One region of the Paradesulfitobacterium aromaticivorans genome, then DNA from elsewhere that is predicted to be linked to it. Evidence: riboswitches for the same ligand, from Rfam matches in the RefSeq annotation. Region 1 holds a riboswitch; the other holds the start of a gene.
What was found. A riboswitch is a leader RNA that binds a small molecule or an ion and turns the genes downstream of it on or off. The one in region 1 is predicted to bind molybdenum cofactor.
Positions count from the first base shown of each region.

Region 2: it holds a riboswitch for molybdenum cofactor, as region 1 does, so the genes downstream of both, moaA (GTP 3',8-cyclase MoaA) here and ACYQ2N_RS21035 (molybdopterin-binding protein) in region 1, are expected to answer to the same signal.

Region 1 is NZ_BAAHYT010000011.1:884,891-889,025, forward strand. It holds gene ACYQ2N_RS21025 (VWA domain-containing protein) at 1-650, shown strand, start outside; gene ACYQ2N_RS21030 (class I SAM-dependent methyltransferase) at 719-1,312, shown strand; gene ACYQ2N_RS21035 (molybdopterin-binding protein) at 1,313-2,335, opposite strand; molybdenum cofactor riboswitch at 2,328-2,463, opposite strand; gene ACYQ2N_RS21040 (DUF1847 domain-containing protein) at 2,483-2,716, opposite strand; gene nrfD (NrfD/PsrC family molybdoenzyme membrane anchor subunit) at 2,850-3,737, opposite strand; gene ACYQ2N_RS21050 (4Fe-4S dicluster domain-containing protein) at 3,753-4,135, opposite strand, start outside.
Region 2 is NZ_BAAHYT010000008.1:114,884-119,018, forward strand. It holds gene ACYQ2N_RS02910 (MOSC domain-containing protein) at 1-124, opposite strand, end outside; gene moaC (cyclic pyranopterin monophosphate synthase MoaC) at 232-720, opposite strand; gene moaA (GTP 3',8-cyclase MoaA) at 724-1,689, opposite strand; molybdenum cofactor riboswitch at 1,748-1,885, opposite strand; gene fdhD (formate dehydrogenase accessory sulfurtransferase FdhD) at 2,166-2,957, shown strand; gene mobA (molybdenum cofactor guanylyltransferase) at 2,952-3,605, opposite strand; partial or broken gene ACYQ2N_RS02935 (glutaredoxin family protein) at 3,598-3,789, opposite strand; gene ACYQ2N_RS02940 (ATP-binding protein) at 3,993-4,135, opposite strand, start outside.

The sequences.
Region 1 (4,135 bases):
AGTTGGCGGTGCGTCCGGGTCTGCGCTGGCGTGCGAAGGGCCGCGGCAGCCTTGATTTTGCCCAGACTGTCAAAAAATCTTGCCAGCAAGACGGGTTTATTTTTCACCTTTTACACCGCCGGGCACTCCCCCGACTCCCGGAACTAGTGGTCTTATGCGATGTTTCTAATTCAGTTGCTCCCTATTCAGAATTCTTCCTCTACTTAGTAGGGCGTTTGCATGCCCGTTTCCAGCGCATCCGTCTTTTCTTCTTTATTGACAGCATTTGGGACGTTAGCGGACAAGTGTGGGATAAGGATATGAACGAGCTAAAAGAGGAAATTGAAAGCTGGGGCCGCCTCGGCACATCGGGATTTTCCGATTATGGTCAGGTTTTTAGGAGTTTTGCGCACGAAGTATTACCTGAGATCTCCTCCCGGGCTACGGTTTTAATTTTGGGAGATGGTAAGAATAATTTCAGGCAGCCGCAAACGGAATACTTAGCCCAAATGCAAGAACGTGTACGCCATATTTTTTGGCTTAATCCTTTGAACATCGCGGAATGGTCAGAACGAGACAACTCCTTGCCGCATTATCTTCCCTATTGCACCAAGGTTTACCGCTGCCGCACTTTAGATGATCTACGGGAGATAGCGCGCAGAATATTTTAGGACCACCATTCGAACACAATACGTGCCGCAAAATACACAAAAATTATAACTAAGGGAGAGATTAAACTATGGCTCATAAGCATAATTTCTTAAAAAACTTTGAAGAACGGGAAAAGATGTTGCCCTCACTATGGATTCTCGAACGTTTCGGCCTGCGCCCGGGGCAGCATCTGGCTGATTTAGGATGCGGGTACGGATACTTTACTCTCAGGGCCGCCGAAATGACAGGATCGCATGGAAAAATTGAAGCTGTCGATATCGAAAAAGAGAGGCTGGACTTTCTCGAGAGCGCAGCTACTGAGAGACAAGTAGGAGCGCAAATCACCACTTATTTAGCTGTGGGTGAAAACATCCCCCTTCCTGATGCTTGCGTTGAGGCTGCCCTAATTGCGAATGTCCTGCATGAGTTGCACAATCCAGGAGCTTATCTACATGAAGCAAAGCGGATTCTTGAGCGAGAGGGGCAACTGTGGATCGTTGAGTGGCAAAAGAAAGAAACCCCCATGGGGCCGTCCCTTCATGAAAGAAAAAGTGAGGCTGAATGGGAGTCTATTTTATCAGAAGCTGGATTTACCACTGTTTGGACAGAGAAGCTTGAGCCTGCCCACGTGTTAATTAAGGCCAATAAACGCGAATCGAAGGACTTCTTCAAAGGACAATAATTATTTTCCAAAAGAACAATGAGGATATGTGCACACCTCACACTCCAAGCATAAACCGCCGTGACCAAGCTTGGCTATCGCGCTCCTGGTTAAGCGTTCTCCGGTGAGAACCCGAGGAGCCACCAGATCAAAAACCGTAGTCTTAGAATACATTACGCACCCGGGAAGCCCGAGTACCGGGACTTCGCCGAGGTAAGCCAAGAGGAACATCGAGCCGGGTAAAACAGGGGAGCCGTAAGTTATTAATTCTGCTCCCATTTCCTTGACCGCAGTAGGAGTGACATCATCCGGGTCGACCGACATGCCGCCGGTCACCAGGATTATTTCGGCCCCTGAGGTCAAATGCTCGCGAATGCGTTCCTGAATCATAAAGACATCATCATCAGCAAAAGTCTGCCCTATCACGTCTGAGCCCCAACTAGTTACTTTAGCGCGCACTATCGGCCCGAATTTATCCTGGATGCGCCCGTGATAAATTTCACTTCCGGTGGTCACGACCCCAACCTTCCACTTTTTGAGTCTTTTAACATGGATAATGGGTTCAGGAAAAGTCTGAGCCAGACGTTCCGCTTCAGCCACAATCTTCTCCTCAATCATTAAAGGTACGACCCGTGTGCCGGCCAGTTTTTGCCCGGCTGTAACAGGCCGGTGGTTGTGGAGAGTAGCCAGAACTATATATTCCAAGGAGTTAAGGGTCAAGATCCCCTCAGGATCAGCATATAAAAGTCCGTCATAGGCCGCAGTTAAATTCACTTTTCCCTCTTTCGGAGAACTGAGTTCAATACCAGAGCCTGATACGGCTTGAGCTAGGCGCTGGGCGGCATCATCCTCATGCACCAACCCCTTAGTTTGATCCCACACGTAAATGTGTTCTTTGCCCATGCTTAACAGCACAGGGATATCCTCTGCCTGTACAATGTGGCCCTTGCGAAAGCGGGGGCCTTTGCTCTGTCCGGGAATAATCTGGGTCATGTCGTGGACGAGAACTGCTCCGACTGCGTCCTCTACTCTTATTTTTTCCATTGTCTGTCCTCCTTTACAAATGGGAAGGCATACTCATTTCTAAGCATACCCCGGTTTCAGTTTGCTGAAACGGCCGTGGCCCATGGGAACAATCCTTTAGGAGCCAGGGCTCGGGAGTATTGTGCTGCGTGCGTACGGTATGAGCTTCTACTCTGAAAGTAGACCACTAGGTTGACGCAGTGCTTGTACCGGGTTATGGTCTAAAACACGATCCTTGACCACGAGGGTGGTTACCGGGGCTTCACACTCGGCAGTTATATCACAGTAATCGACAGCCCCTACCCGACAGCAAACTGGAATTGGGTCAAGCCCTGCTTCTCCTAATAGTTTAGCGAAATTTTGCGCTTCTGTCATTAGGGTAACGCAAAAAGCTATCCCAATTAATCAAAAATAAGCAAGAGGGATTTCATCCCTCTTGCTATTTTTAGTAGTAATGTAACCAACAGCCTGTTCATTATGCCCGTTAAGAAATAATTTAGATTCATAGAACTGTTAAAGGAATCGGCAGTCCAAATTAATACGGCCAGGGATAAATCTGAACCCCGTTGTTCACAACACAGTTGCGTAAGGCGAAGCCACCGAGGAAGAAAGCCACGGCCAGCGCAGGTAAACCCCAGGTAAAGCTGACCCCTGCGAAAAAGAGATATACACTGAAAACAAGGGGGAAAGCTAATCCGACTAAAGGATAGAGTAGAACGAACCGGGCTTTCTTGAGCATCCTGTGCATTCCTTCTTTGGCCTCGACTGGGCCGTTATGGGTATGCTCCAAGTAAGCCAGGGAAATTCCGAAAACCAGAAGGCTGAGAGCCAAGATACCGCCTGTGAGAGCGGTATAAACTGTACCGCTCTCACTAAATAAGCTTCCTACATAGGAGAGGGCGAGAGCGAAACTGGTTACCAGAAAGAGAAGCGGAAGTGCAGGAGTGTGCCACAGCGGAATAGCAGCAGGCGCTGCCAGCAAGCCTCCGGAAATGATGGGGAACAAGAATCCTGCAATCGCAGCAAGGGCACCGAAGAATACTTGATAAGGAGCAAGGGCTGAGCCAAAGCCGCTTAAACCAAGAAGCTCCGCATATTCAGGGAAAACAAAGAGAATACCGAAAACATAGTTGAGTGCAATTAAGACGACGTCCCAGGATATACCTGATTTTGCAACGTTATTCAAAGAGTAAATGGCATTAAGCGGGCGTTCTAAATCGAAGAATACTAAAAAAGCTCCGGCTATGGCGAACATTACTAACCCACTTAAGACTGACAGACCAACCATGGGCGCAGTTGCCGCAAAAAAGTGGAAGACGAAGGCCAAGGTCATAAGCGCTCCCCCAAAGCCGCCGAAGAGCAAATAGACGGAAACTGGCCATTCATACGCTTCTTGACGTTCCAAGTGCATGGGTTTTGCCATAATTCAATCCCCTCCTTAGTAGATGTAGAATACGCGCGGGTTTGTATCTAAATCCGGTCGCAAAGGCTTGGCCTGTCCGGTGGAAACAGCTTTGGCCACTACGCTTGTTGGATCATCAAGATCCCCTACTATGCGCGAAAGAGTGGGGCAAGTTGATACACACGCAGGCTCCATTCCCCGGGCGATACGGTCTTGACAAAAAGTACACTTATCAATGTGGACATGACCGTGTTGGGCGCTGTCTCCATAAATTTCCTGAGCTTGGCGCACATCGTTTTTGTCATAGACGTAACGGGCATTGTAGGGACAAGCCGCCATACAGGCTTTACATCCTAAGCAGGTGTCATAGTTGACTAAAACAAAACCCTCGTCATTTTTGAATGTTGCTTTGGAAGGAC
Region 2 (4,135 bases), on a different contig from region 1:
GGTGCCAGTCTCCTCCGTGCGCATCCCCTTCGATTCCGAAATTAATTTTCAGCACCCCTGCTTCTACGTTTTTCTTACGGGTGCCTTTCCTTTCACTCGTACATACAGCCACTATTTTTCCCATTAGATTCATCCTTTCATACATGTATACTCCGGGCAAGCTGCCTTGCCCGCTCACGACGCTCCTCTGCTCGGACGGTTCGCTCTGCAAGGCAACTTGCCTGTTTTCTGTCACATCTGAGGCATGTTTTCTTCCCTGATAAAGTGTCCGCTTTTTCCTCCGGATTTTTCCGCTAAATAGATATCTTTGATTGTCATCGTCTTATCGACTGCTTTACACATATCGTAAATTGTTAAAGCGGCCACGCTCACTGCAGTCAGAGCTTCCATCTCCACCCCGGTTTTCCCGGCAACTTTGACAATCGCTTCGATCTCGACCGTACAGGGCCCTTCTAAATAAAAGTTTAATTTGGCACTGGTAATGTTTAAGGGGTGGCACATCGGAATTAAAGCTGAGGTTTGTTTCGCAGCCATAATTCCCGCCACTTGGGCAACCCCCAGGACATCTCCCTTGGCAATCTCCCCTTCTTTGATCAGCCTCATGGTCTCAGGCTTCATCTCAACCCGTCCGCGGGCTACCGCCACCCGTGCCGTCTCGTCCTTGGCACTCACGTCAACCATGCGCGCGCGCCCTTCTTCATCAAAATGGGTCAATTCCATGTCTCAACCTCCGATCTGGGACATAAGGCGTTGGTCCTGCCATTCCTCGTCATTCATATGATGTTCAGCTGGTTTCAGCCAAACACCCTTAGCAAACAAATCCCCAATTTCCGTATCACTGGCAGCACTGCGCAAAGCTTGACGCAAATCCACTTCGAAACTGCTATGCAGGCAAGGCCTGAGTTTGCCGTCCGCCGTCAAGCGCACTCTGTTGCAGGTATGGCAGAAGTGCCTGCTCAAAGCGCTGATAAACCCTATTGTGCCCTTAAACTCAGGCGGGCGGTAATATTCTGCCGGGCCTCCGCCCTGGACATCTTCGGTAGCCAGCACCTCCTGGATTCCCAAAATTTCCTGCATTTCCGCAATCGGAACAAATTCATCCCGGTCGGAAGCCCCAATCGGCATCAGTTCAATAAAACGTACATGGAGCGGATAAGTGCGTGCCAGCTCTGTAAGCTTAAGCAGTTCTTCAAGGTTTTGACTCCGTGATACTACGACATTCAACTTCACCGGATCAAGTCCGGCTTCGAGGGAGCGAAAAACTCCTTGCAACACTTGGTGCACATCCCCGCCCCTGGTAATATGCCGAAAACGCATGGGGTCCAGTGTATCCAAACTGACATTTACCCGCTGCACCCCTGCTCGTTTCAGGTCAAAAGCGTGCTCAGCCAGTAAAATCCCATTCGTCGTAAGCATTAGATCATCCACGCCAGGGATCTGGGATGCTTGCTCTAAAAATGAGAGAATCCCCTTGCGCACTAAAGGCTCCCCTCCGGTAATACGGAAACGCCGAAAGCCGAAGCGGGTACTGATGTTTATCAGACGCAAAATTTCTTCAAACGAAAGAATAGAATCGTGGGAAATCCAATTAACCCCTTCTTCCGGCATGCAGTACCGGCAGCGCAGGTTGCAGCGATCCGTGACCGAGATCCGGAGATATTCAATTTGCCTTTTGAATTGATCCTGCATACTAACCCTCGTTTCTAAAATAAAATATCCGCGGTCTGCAAATAACCGCGGACAACTGTCCGTTATTGTACAGACTCCTTTCCAATCAGGAGATATCACCGTTTCCGGTCATACCCGAGCGCCCGCTTCATGAGGCACTTGCCTGGTCACCATAGCCGCAGCTTTAGGTTATCCAGTTTCGGAGTTTATTTGGCTTTTCATGCTATTTATTCGTTAAACAACCCTGAATCCCTTTTTTAAACGCTAATTAAATCTCAAACTTTATGAGTACGAAATAATACAGATAATTCTCACATTTGCTTGATATAACACTTCTTTTAGTTTATTATAATATAGGCTTGGTTTTTTTTCTATATGCATTAGCAAGGATTCTTATATTTATTGTTACGGAGTATTTTTTTTAAAAAGTTTTTCTAAGAATAAGAATTATTTGTTATAGGTATTATCTAAGCCAGAGAGGAGGACATATTAGTTACATGAATGAAACCAAAAGTTTTGCCATACTCAAAGCGCAGGGACAGTTAGTTACAGCCACTAGTGATATCGTCGTCTCTGAAATTCCCTTAACAGTTTATTTTAATGAAGAAGAAATCGTAACTTTGCTCTGCTCCCCGGCGCAAATTGAAGAACTTACGCTCGGCTTCCTGCTCACTGAAGGGTTTATCAAAAAGCAGGAGGATCTTTACTCCCTGCGCTACGAACCTGAAGAAAACCTAATCTGGGTCGAGGGCAAAGCCCGCCCTCTTCAGAAAGAATTAATGAGCAAACGTTTTCTCTCAGCCTGCTGCGGCAAAAGCCGCGCCTCTTTTTACTTTGCCAACGATGCCCGCTTAGTTAAGCCCCAAACTTCGAATATGCAGATTACACTCCCTGAAGCTTATACCTATGCTAATCACCTGCAGGAACACCTGCCTCTGTTCCAGGCCACCGGCGGAATTCACAGCGGCGGAATTGCCCGCGCTGGGGAAATCCTGCTCACAAGCTATGATATTGGCCGCCACAACGTCTTTGACAAGCTATTCGGCAGTGCTTTTCGGGCCGGGCTCAACCTCAAAGACCATGTCATCTTTTTTAGCGGGCGCATCTCCTCGGAGATCCTGCTGAAAGTGGCCAAAATGAATATTCCGATTTTAATCGCTCGTTCTGCTCCGACCGACCTGGCCTTAAATTTGGCCCGTGACCTCAATATAACGGTCATCGGCTTTGCCAGGGGAGACCGCCTCAACATCTATACCGCCCCCGAGCGTATCAGCACGCGTTCATTATAAATTGGTGGCTGTGCCCCGCACAAGCCTATCCCACTCTTCCGGGGTGTTCACATTGAGGAAAGCGCGCGTCAAACGCTCTGCTGCAGACACTTCCCTTCCACTGGACATCCCCCCAGCTGCAGCCAACTCCTCTTCCCCTACATACCTAACCTTACACTGAGGATAAAAATCTATAATCTTAAGGTGCCCGACCCTAATATTTTCTTCAATAAAAGGGAGACAGGTGCGGCCATAAAAAGCATGCAGAGGGTTATGCCCTCCGCCTGCCTTTGGCACCACCACATCATACTCCTTCGCCCAACGGCTGAGGAAACGGATAAGCCCACTGTCGAGAAAGGGCATATCACAGGCTACAAAAAAGCTGGTCTCATACGAAGCTGCCCTAAGCCCGGCCTGCAAACCTCCGATCGGGCCTTGATCAGGCATTAGATCTGGCACCACTTTAACCCCGTATTGTTCATAGAGTTCGGGCTCATTGCTACTCAGCAAAACTTCAGTGAAAATCCCCTTTAGCACTTGTAAACTTCTTGCCACTAACGGTTTCCCTTCCAGTTCGAGGAAGGCTTTGTTCTTTTTCATGCGCGAGTTCTTGCCGCCGGCCAGAAGAATGCCGGTTGCCTGCAGCCGGCTCTCCGCTTCCTTAGCCATGGTAATCTTGGAACGCCTCCTCATATTCCCTCTGCCCAAAACCGATCAGTACCTTTTTCCCCACGCGCGTCACCGGCACAGTCATGACATCTGTCCATTCCTGCATCTCTTTGCGCGCCTTGGAAAACAGAATATTTTTTTCCGTGAATTTAATTCCTTTACCCGTAAGGAACCGCTTTGCGCGAGCACAGTGCGGTCAGATAGGAACTACATACATTACGACTTCCTCTTGCAAATCTTTTCATCTCCCACGCTAGAGTTTTCCCCGCTTCAGCTTATCACATTCCCGAAATACTGTCACGCTATCCACCCAGCATGTTTTCAAGATCTGTCCTCCATCCCACTCTCGAGACACCCTCAGCAAGCTGAAAATGCACAGCCTGGTTTTCAGAGCAGCTTGAACCTTACTTTAAAAGCTGTCCCCTGTGTTCCGCTGTCCACGCTAATCCGGGCGTTGTGCCTGTCCGCGATACTGTAGCACACCGCCAGCCCTAAGCCTGTCCCTTGCTCCTTAGTCGTGAGGAAGGGGG